One region of the Pseudomonas sp. PGPR N4 genome, then DNA from elsewhere that is predicted to be linked to it. Evidence: predicted binding sites of a transcription regulator. Region 1 holds the regulator's gene; the other holds the start of a gene.
What was found. The regulator FliA, encoded in region 1, starts transcription of late flagellar genes. The targets are predictions, from matches to a motif close to CTAAAGTTTNNNNNNNNNNNGCCGNTAA.

Region 1 (4,349 bases):
CCCGGCTTCTACCAGGAAATCCTGAAGGATTTCTTCATCGGCGCCGAAGCTCATTAAACGTGCTCCCTAAAAACCAAGGCTGGACAGCAGATCGTCGACATCGTCCTGACCGGACACAACGTCTTCACGCTTATCGGCATGAATCTGCGGACCTTCACCCCGAGTCGGATGTTTTTCTTGATCTTTTTCAGCACGCAACTGATCGTGGTCATGTTCGATACCGGCAAAGCGGTCGACTTGACTGGCCATCAGCACGAGCTTGAGCAGATTGCTTTCGACTTCGGTGACCAACGCGGTGACGCGTTTGATCACCTGGCCGGTCAGGTCCTGATAGTCCTGAGCCAGCAAGATGTCATTGAGGTGCCCGGACACCTTGCGGTTGCCCTCGGCACTGTGCGTCAGGAAACTGTCGACTCGTTTGACCAGATCGCGAAACTCCGGCGCGGCCACTTCACGGCGCATGAAGCGCTGCCAGTCAGTGCTCAGCGCCTGGGCCTCACCGGCCAGGTCGTTGAGTACCGGGGTGCTCGCTTCGACCAGGTCCATGGTGCGGTTGGCGGCACCCTCGGTCAGCTTGACCACGTAGGACAAACGCTCGGTGGCATCGGTGATCTGCGAGACTTCCTCGGCCTGCGGCATTGCCGGGTCGATCTGGAAACTGACGATCGCACTGTGCAGCTCGCGGGTCAGTTTGCCGACTTCCTGGTACAGGCCACGGTCGCGTGTCTGGTTGAGCTGATGAATCAGCTGCACCGCATCGCCAAACCGGCCGCGCTCAAGGCTCTCGACCAGTTCCTGAGCGTGCTTCTTCAGGGTGTTTTCAAACTCACCCAAAGAGTTGTTGTTAGAGTCCATGGCGCCCCCTGGCGTGATTTAGCTATTCACGCGTTCGAAGATCTTTTCGATCTTCTCTTTGAGCACCTGGGCGGTGAACGGCTTGACCACGTAACCATTGACGCCGGCCTGGGCCGCTTCGATGATCTGATCACGCTTGGCTTCGGCAGTTACCATCAGCACCGGCAGATGCTTGAGACGCTCATCGGCACGCACTTTGCGCAGCAGGTCGATGCCGGACATGCCGGGCATGTTCCAGTCGGTGACGAGGAAGTCAAAGTGGCCGCTTTCGAGCATCGGCATGGCGGTCAGGCCATCGTCGGCTTCCTGGGTATTGGTGAAGCCCAGATCACGCAAGAGGTTCTTGATGATCCGCCGCATCGTCGAAAAGTCGTCAACGATGAGGATTTTCATGTCTTTGTTCAATTAGACCTCCAAGCAGTCTTAAACGCGCTCGGCCCCGAGCGCGCATTCAATCAATTCGGTACACCGTCAAAACGACTGCAGCGACCCCGGTTTCAACGCGCTCGCCATTCACCCAGCCGGCTGCGCAGACGTGCCGCGCATTGGCTGTGCAGCTGGCTGACACGCGACTCGCTGACCCCCAGCACCTCACCGATTTCTTTGAGGTTGAGCTCTTCGTCGTAGTACAGCGCCAGCACCAACCGCTCGCGTTCCGGCAGGTTGGCGATCGCATCGGTCAACGCCGTCTGGAAGCGTTCTTCTTCCAGATCACGCGACGGTTCGACCTGCGCACTGGCGCCATCCTCGTGCAGACCTTCATGTTCGCCGTCCTGCAACAGGTCGTCAAAACTGAACAGTCGGCTGCCCAGGGTATCGTTCAGAATCCCGTAATAATCATCGAGACCTAATTGGAGTTCGGCAGCAACCTCGTGATCTTTAGCGTCGCGACCGGTTCTTGCTTCAACAGCGCGCATCGCGTCGCTGACCATACGGGTATTGCGGTGCACCGAACGTGGCGCCCAGTCACCCTTGCGGACCTCGTCGAGCATGGCGCCACGGATGCGGATACCGGCGTAGGTTTCAAAGCTGGCGCCCTTGCTGGCATCGTATTTGTTGGACACTTCGAGCAGGCCGATCATGCCGGCCTGGATCAGGTCCTCGACCTGCACGTTGGCCGGCAAGCGCGCCAGCAGGTGGTATGCGATGCGCTTGACCAGCGGCGCGTAACGCTCGACCAACTCGTACTGGGCGTCCTTGGAAGCCTTGCTGTACATCTGAAAACCGCTTGCACTCATAGCACTGGTCCCGCACTGGTGGGCTGCACCAGGCGCTCGACGAAGAACTCCAGATGCCCACGAGGGTTGGCAGGCAGCGGCCAGCTATCGACCTTCTGCGCGATGGCCTTGAACGCCAGCGCACACTTGGAGCGAGGGAAGGCTTCGTAAACTGCACGCTGCTTCTGCACCGCCTTGCGCACGCATTCGTCGTACGGCACGGCGCCGACGTATTGTAGGGCGACGTCAAGGAAGCGGTCCGTGACCTTGGTCAACTTGGCGAACAGGTTGCGCCCTTCCTGCGGGCTCTGGGCCATGTTGGCAAGGACGCGGAAACGGTTCATGCCATAGTCGCGATTGAGCAGTTTGATCAGCGCGTAGGCGTCGGTGATCGAGGTCGGCTCGTCGCACACCACCAGCAGCACTTCCTGCGCGGCGCGGACAAAGCTCACCACCGAATCGCCGATACCGGCAGCGGTGTCGATGACCAGCACGTCGAGGTTGTCGCCAATCTCGCTGAAGGCCTGGATCAGCCCGGCGTGTTGCGCCGGCTGCAGATGGACCATGCTCTGGGTGCCCGAGGCGGCCGGCACGATGCGTACCCCGCCAGGCCCCTGCAAGAGCACGTCGCGCAACTCGCAGCGGCCTTCGATGACGTCGGCCAGGGTGTGCTTGGGCGTCAGCCCCAGCAGCACGTCGACGTTGGCCAGACCCAGATCGGCGTCCAGCAACATGACCCGGCGGCCGAGTTCGGCCAACGCCAGGGACAGGTTGACTGAAACGTTGGTCTTGCCGACGCCACCTTTGCCACCGGTCACGGCGATAACCTGTACGGGATGCATGCTACCCATATTTGTTCTTTACCTTGTCGCGCTTGAACCGAGGCCACATGGAGGGCTGTGATTAAAGCCCTTGCTGTAGGTACTTTGCATTGTGTTCATCTTCAACCCACGCGTTTGCCGGAGTTGTGGTACAGATCAGCGAACATATCGGCCATGGCCTCTTCGCTGGGGTCTTCCTGCATTTGCACGCTGACGGCGCGGCTGACCAGTTGGTGCTTGCGCGGCAGGTGCAGGTCGTCAGGAATACGCGGGCCGTCGGTAAGATAGGCCACGGGCAGTTCATGACTGATCGCCAGGCTCAGTACTTCACCGAGACAAGCGGTTTCATCAAGCTTGGTCAGGATGCAGCCAGCCAGGCCACAGCGCTTGTAGCTGTGATAGGCGGCGGTCAGCACCTGTTTCTGGCTGGTGGTTGCCAGGACCAGATAATTCTTCGAAGCGATACCACGCCCGGCGAGCGTCTCCAGCTGCATGCGCAGGGCCGGATCACTGGCCTGCAGGCCGGCGGTATCGATCAGCACCACACGCTTGCGCAGCAGCGGCTCCAGGGCCTGAGCGAGGGACTCGCCCGGGTCGACGTAGGTCACCGACACGTTGAGGATGCGGCCCAGGGTCTTGAGTTGCTCCTGAGCGCCGATACGGAAGCTGTCCATGCTCACCAGCGCCAGGTTCTGCGCGCCGTACTTGAGCACATAACGCGCTGCCAGCTTGGCCAGGGTGGTGGTCTTGCCCATGCCGGCCGGGCCAACCATGGCAATTACTCCGCCCTCCTCGATCGGTTCGATCTCGGGTACATCGATCATTCGCGCCAGGTGCGCGAGGATCATCCGCCAGGCTTGCCGCGGCTCGTCGATTTCGCCGGTCAGGTCGAGCAGTTCACGGGCCAGCGCACCGGTCAGGCCAACACGCTGCAGGCGCCGCCAGAGGTTGGCCTGCAGCGGTTTGCTGCCCTGCAACTGGCTCCAGGCAAGCGAGCCGAGCTGTACTTCGAGCAGTTCACGCAGGCCGGACAGCTCCGAGCGCATGGCATCGAACAGGCGCGGATCAACCGGCGCCACTGCCGGCGCAGCCGGGGCGGCGGGCTGCTCGACGTGCGGCTCGACCAAGGGCTCGGAAGCGGTCAGCGAGAGGCCGGCAAACAACTGACGGTTGCCGTCATCGGCATCGCTGCGGCTGCTCAGTTCGGCCTGGGCGGTAGCGATGCGCGACTGGGTCTTGCGCAGCTCGTCTTCAAGCTCAGGGTTGGGCACCCGCGGCGCCAGCGCCGACAGCTTGTAGTCCAGTGCAGCGGTCAGCTCAACGCCGCCGGCGATGCGCCGGTTACCGATGATAGCGGCATCGGAGCCAAGCTCATCGCGGACCAGCTTCATGGCCTGACGCATATCTGCGGCGAAAAAACGCTTAACTTGCATACTCCACTACCTCAGCCGTTCGG
Region 2 (4,349 bases), on a different contig from region 1:
TTGCGGCGCGCGTGCTGTCCATTTCGACAGCGCCAGTTTGCGGGGGTTGAACCTGTTCATAAGAGCTCCATGCGCGGTGGCTGCTGATATCTTTGCGTCTAGGCTATAGACTTATACACGCATTGCGGATTGTACAAGAATCGCCATTTTGTCACAGGGAGCTCCCACATGACCGACGCTACCCGTACTACCTCGATCACCTTGCAGCAGTTGCGCAGTCTTGCTGATGCGGATTCAGTCGACGAGCTTGAGCTGCTGTCCCTGGAGGGCGGCATTTACCTGCTCAGGGTGCGTACCGCAACAGGCCTGCAGACTTTGGCCGGTGAGGGCGGCAGGCCGATGCACCTGCGCTCGTCGACGCACTTGCGCAGTTTGCTCGCGGGCTTCCCGGCAATGCGCTGTGTGCTCGTCCAGCATGTAGTCCACGATGAGATGTGCGGCCAGCGCGAAGGCCAGATCGAGCCATTGCGCCTGCCATTGTCACTGGAGCAGACGTGGTAGCCGCAAGTACTCCGCGACTGGGCCTGATACTCGGTGACCAGCTGTCATTCGACCTGAGTTCGATCCAGGCACTGGACCCGCAGCGTGACATCCTGCTGCTGGCTGAAGTGCAGGACGAGGCGAGCTACGTGCCGCATCATCCGCAAAAAATAATCATGATTTTCAGTGCGATGCGACACTTTGCTAAAGCTTTACGTGAGCATGGTTGGCAAGTGATTTATGTTGAACTCGATGCTTCCAGCAATACCCATAGCCTGCCCGGCGAAGTCCAACGCTGGCAGGCCGAGCTTGGTGCAAGCGAAGTGCACTTCACCGAATGCGGCGAGTGGCGCCTTGAGCAAGCGTTACGCAGTTGCCCGGTGGCTCAGGTGTGGCACCCTGACCGGCGCTTTCTCTGCTCGCGCCAGGCCTTCGCCGGCTGGGCGGCAGGCCGCGAGCAGCTGCGGATGGAGCAATTCTATCGGTCGATGCGCAAGCGCTGCCGGCTGCTGCTCGAAGACGATGGCAGCCCGCTGGGCGGCGCCTGGAACTTTGACCGCGACAACCGCAAGAGCCTGCCACGCACTCTGCGCGGGGCGTTCCCGGCGCGGTTCAGCCAAGACGCGATCACCCAAGCGGTGGTGGCGCTGGTGCGCGAGCGCTTTGCCAGCCACTACGGCAAGGTCGACGGCTTCGACTACCCAGTCGATCATGCCCAGGCGCAGGGGCTCTGGCAGCACTTTCTCGACTTCGGCCTGGCCGCCTTCGGTGATTATCAGGACGCCATGGCTGAAGGTGAGCCGTTTCTGTTCCATTCACGCATCAGCGCGGCGCTGAACATCGGCCTGCTGGATTTGCGCCAGCTGTGCAGCGATGTCGAAACCGCTTACCGCCAGGGCCGCGTGCCGCTGAACGCGGCCGAAGGCTACATCCGCCAACTGATCGGCTGGCGCGAGTACGTGCATGGCATCTATTGGCTGCGCATGCCGGAGTACGCCGAGCTCAATACCTTTGGCAACCAGCGTCCGCTGCCCGAGTTCTATTGGACCGGTAACACCGGCATGCGCTGCATGGCTCAGGCGATCGGGCAGACCCTCGAGCTGGGCTACGCACACCATATTCAACGGCTGATGATCACCGGCAACTTTGCCTTGCTCGCCGGCATCGCCCCGGCGCAGATCTGCGAGTGGTACCTGGCGGTATATCTGGACGCCTTCGAGTGGGTCGAGTTGCCCAACACGCTGGGCATGGTCATGCATGCCGACGGCGGCTACCTGGGCTCCAAACCCTATTGCGCCAGCGGCCGCTATATCCAGCGGATGTCCGACCACTGTGGCAACTGCGTTTATCAGGTCGAGCAGTCGCTGGGCGAGCAGGCTTGTCCGTTCAACTCGCTGTATTGGCACTTCCTCATGCGCCATGAACAGCAACTGGCGCTCAACCCGCGGCTGGCGCAGGTCTATCGCGGCCTGGCCGGGATGGACCCGCAACGCCGAGAAGCGCTTTGGCAGCGTGCTGAGACGCTGCTGGCCAGGCTCGACGCAGGAGAAACGCTTTGAAAAAAGCCCATCTGCCGCAAAAGGTCTGCCCGGTCTGCGGCTTGCCGTTCAGCTGGCGCAAGCGCTGGGAGCGGTGCTGGGATGAGGTGAAATATTGCTCTGAGCGCTGCCGCCGAGCGCGGCGCAGTGCCCCGGGCGAGGACACTCAGGCGGATTGCTGAGCGCCACGCTGGAACTGTTCGATTATCGAGCATGATCCGCTTTTGAGCGCTCAATTTTGGCTAAAAGGCGCCGAACGTAATGGGTAGTGCAGCTCACCCTTCGCATTCGGAAGTCTAGCCATGTCCTTGCGCCACTTGAATATTGCCACTCGCTCTTACTTGAGTTTCAGCCTGATCGCCGCACTGGTGGTGATCCTCGGCGTGTTTTCCATCAACAAGATCTCCACCATGCGCGAAGCGGTGGTGTACACCGAACAGGTGACCAACGTCGGCACGCGCTACCTTGGCGAAGTGCGCAGCCACATGCTGGGGCTGCGTATCATCACCATGCGCATGGCCATCGCCCGTCAGCCTGCACAACTGGCGCCCACCCTGGCGCGCCTGGAGGAGCTCAAAGGCCTGCTGGACAAGGGTCTGCAGGGCTACAGCGCGGTGATGCCGGCGCAGGCCAAGCCGGTGTTTGCCGAGATGCAGCAATTGATCAGCCAATATCGGGTACTGCTCGACCAGTACAAGGTCTTGTCCGATCAGAATCGGCTGGAGCCGATGCAGGGCATGCTCAGCGGCACCATGCAGGATATCTCCACCCGCACCGGAGAGCTGTATGACAGCCTGGTCAAGCTCAGCAGCGAGGCGGCCGCCGCACATACCGCCGAGGCCCGCGAGGACTATCAGCGCGCCTTGTGGCTGACTGCGAGCGTGGTCGGCCTAGTACTGCTCCTGACAATCAGCCTGGCCTGGCTGCTCACCCGCAGCATTGTCAGCCCGCTACGTGCGGCGATTGCCGTGGCCCAGGACATCGCCGCCGGTGACCTGTCGCAGGCGGTGGTGGCTAGCGGCAACGATGAAGCCAGCCAGTTGATGCGTGCACTGGCGGCCATGCAGGCCAGCCTCAAGGATGCGCTGCGCTTGATCGGTGACTCGTCCCAGCAACTGGCAGCAGCCAGTGAACAGATGTCGGCGATCACTCGGCAGACCTCCACTGACCTCAGCCGGCAAACCGACGAGATCCAGCAAGCCGCTACGGCAGTTACCGAGATGAGCGTGGCGGTGGAAGAGGTGGCGCGCAACACCGTCAGCACCTCGAGCATTTCACGCGAGTCCGAAGAAGCGGCCCAGCGCGGGCGCGAGCGGGTAGCCGAAGCCATTCGCTCGATTGGCAAGATGCGCCATGACGTGCAGGAGGCCTCGGCGCAGATCGAGGCGTTGTCGGTGCAGTCGCAGGAGGTGGGCAAGGTGCTGGATGTGATCGGTGCGATTGCCGGGCAAACCAATCTGCTGGCGCTCAATGCGGCCATCGAAGCCGCACGGGCCGGTGAGGCTGGCCGAGGCTTTGCGGTCGTAGCCGATGAAGTCAGAGCGCTCGCGGCGCGTACCCAAAGCTCGACGCTGGAGATCGAGGAAATGGTCAATGCCATCCGCACCGGCACCGCGCGGGTGGTCGACTCGATGCTCAGCAACAGTCAGCAGGTTGCGCATACCCTCGAAGTGGCGCAGTTGGCCGGCGAGGCGCTGGATGAGATCACCAACGGCGCCTCGACCATCCACGAGCGCAACCTGGTAGTGGCCAGCGCCACCGAAGAGCAGGCGCAAGTCGCGCGCGAGGTTGATCGCAACCTGCTGAACATCCGCGATCTGGCCCTGCAGACCTCGGAAGGCGCCGACCAGATCAGCGCAGCCAGCCAGGAACTGGCCAACCTGTCGATTGGTTTGAACGGGATGATGAAACGCTTTCAGCTGTGAAACACTCCAGCCATTAAAATAAACCGCCCTCAGGCCAGCATTACATCGTTTTTCAGCGCTGCTGGCCTTCCCTATAGTCCTCGCATACCCAAACGGAGCACCAACGTGCTCCCTTGATGCGAGACTGGCTATGAACAACAAGAAAACCCTCGACGCCAAGGTCGGCGCCGGCACCCGCGTAGTGTGGGGCGGCGAGCAGGTCAGCCACCCTTACAACGCTACCCAGACACCGATCGTGGCCAGCGCCGCCTATGGCTACGACGATATCGATACCTGGTATGACGTGGCGCTGGGCAATCAGCCTGGGTTTATCTACAGCCGCATGAGCAACCCCACCGTTGCCGTGCTTGAAGACAAGCTGTGTGCACTGGAGGCCGCCGAGTCCGCAGTCGCCTTCAGCTCTGGC

Region 2: the regulator FliA is predicted to act here: its motif matches at 2,250-2,277, upstream of AC58X1_RS02530 (methyl-accepting chemotaxis protein).

Annotation. Positions count from the first base shown of each region.
Region 1 is NZ_JCAUKV010000006.1:248,059-252,407, forward strand. It holds gene AC58X1_RS21245 (chemotaxis protein CheA) at 1-54, opposite strand, end outside; gene AC58X1_RS21250 (protein phosphatase CheZ) at 67-855, opposite strand; gene AC58X1_RS21255 (chemotaxis response regulator CheY) at 874-1,248, opposite strand; gene fliA (RNA polymerase sigma factor FliA) at 1,353-2,093, opposite strand; gene fleN (flagellar synthesis regulator FleN) at 2,090-2,923, opposite strand; gene flhF (flagellar biosynthesis GTPase FlhF) at 3,016-4,326, opposite strand; gene flhA (flagellar biosynthesis protein FlhA) at 4,338-4,349, opposite strand, start outside.
Region 2 is NZ_JCAUKV010000001.1:564,885-569,233, forward strand. It holds gene AC58X1_RS02510 (TIGR02450 family Trp-rich protein) at 1-60, opposite strand, end outside; gene AC58X1_RS02515 (DUF6482 family protein) at 196-501, shown strand; gene AC58X1_RS02520 (cryptochrome/photolyase family protein) at 495-2,039, shown strand; gene AC58X1_RS02525 (DUF2256 domain-containing protein) at 2,036-2,200, shown strand; gene AC58X1_RS02530 (methyl-accepting chemotaxis protein) at 2,321-3,943, shown strand; gene AC58X1_RS02535 (cystathionine gamma-synthase family protein) at 4,074-4,349, shown strand, end outside.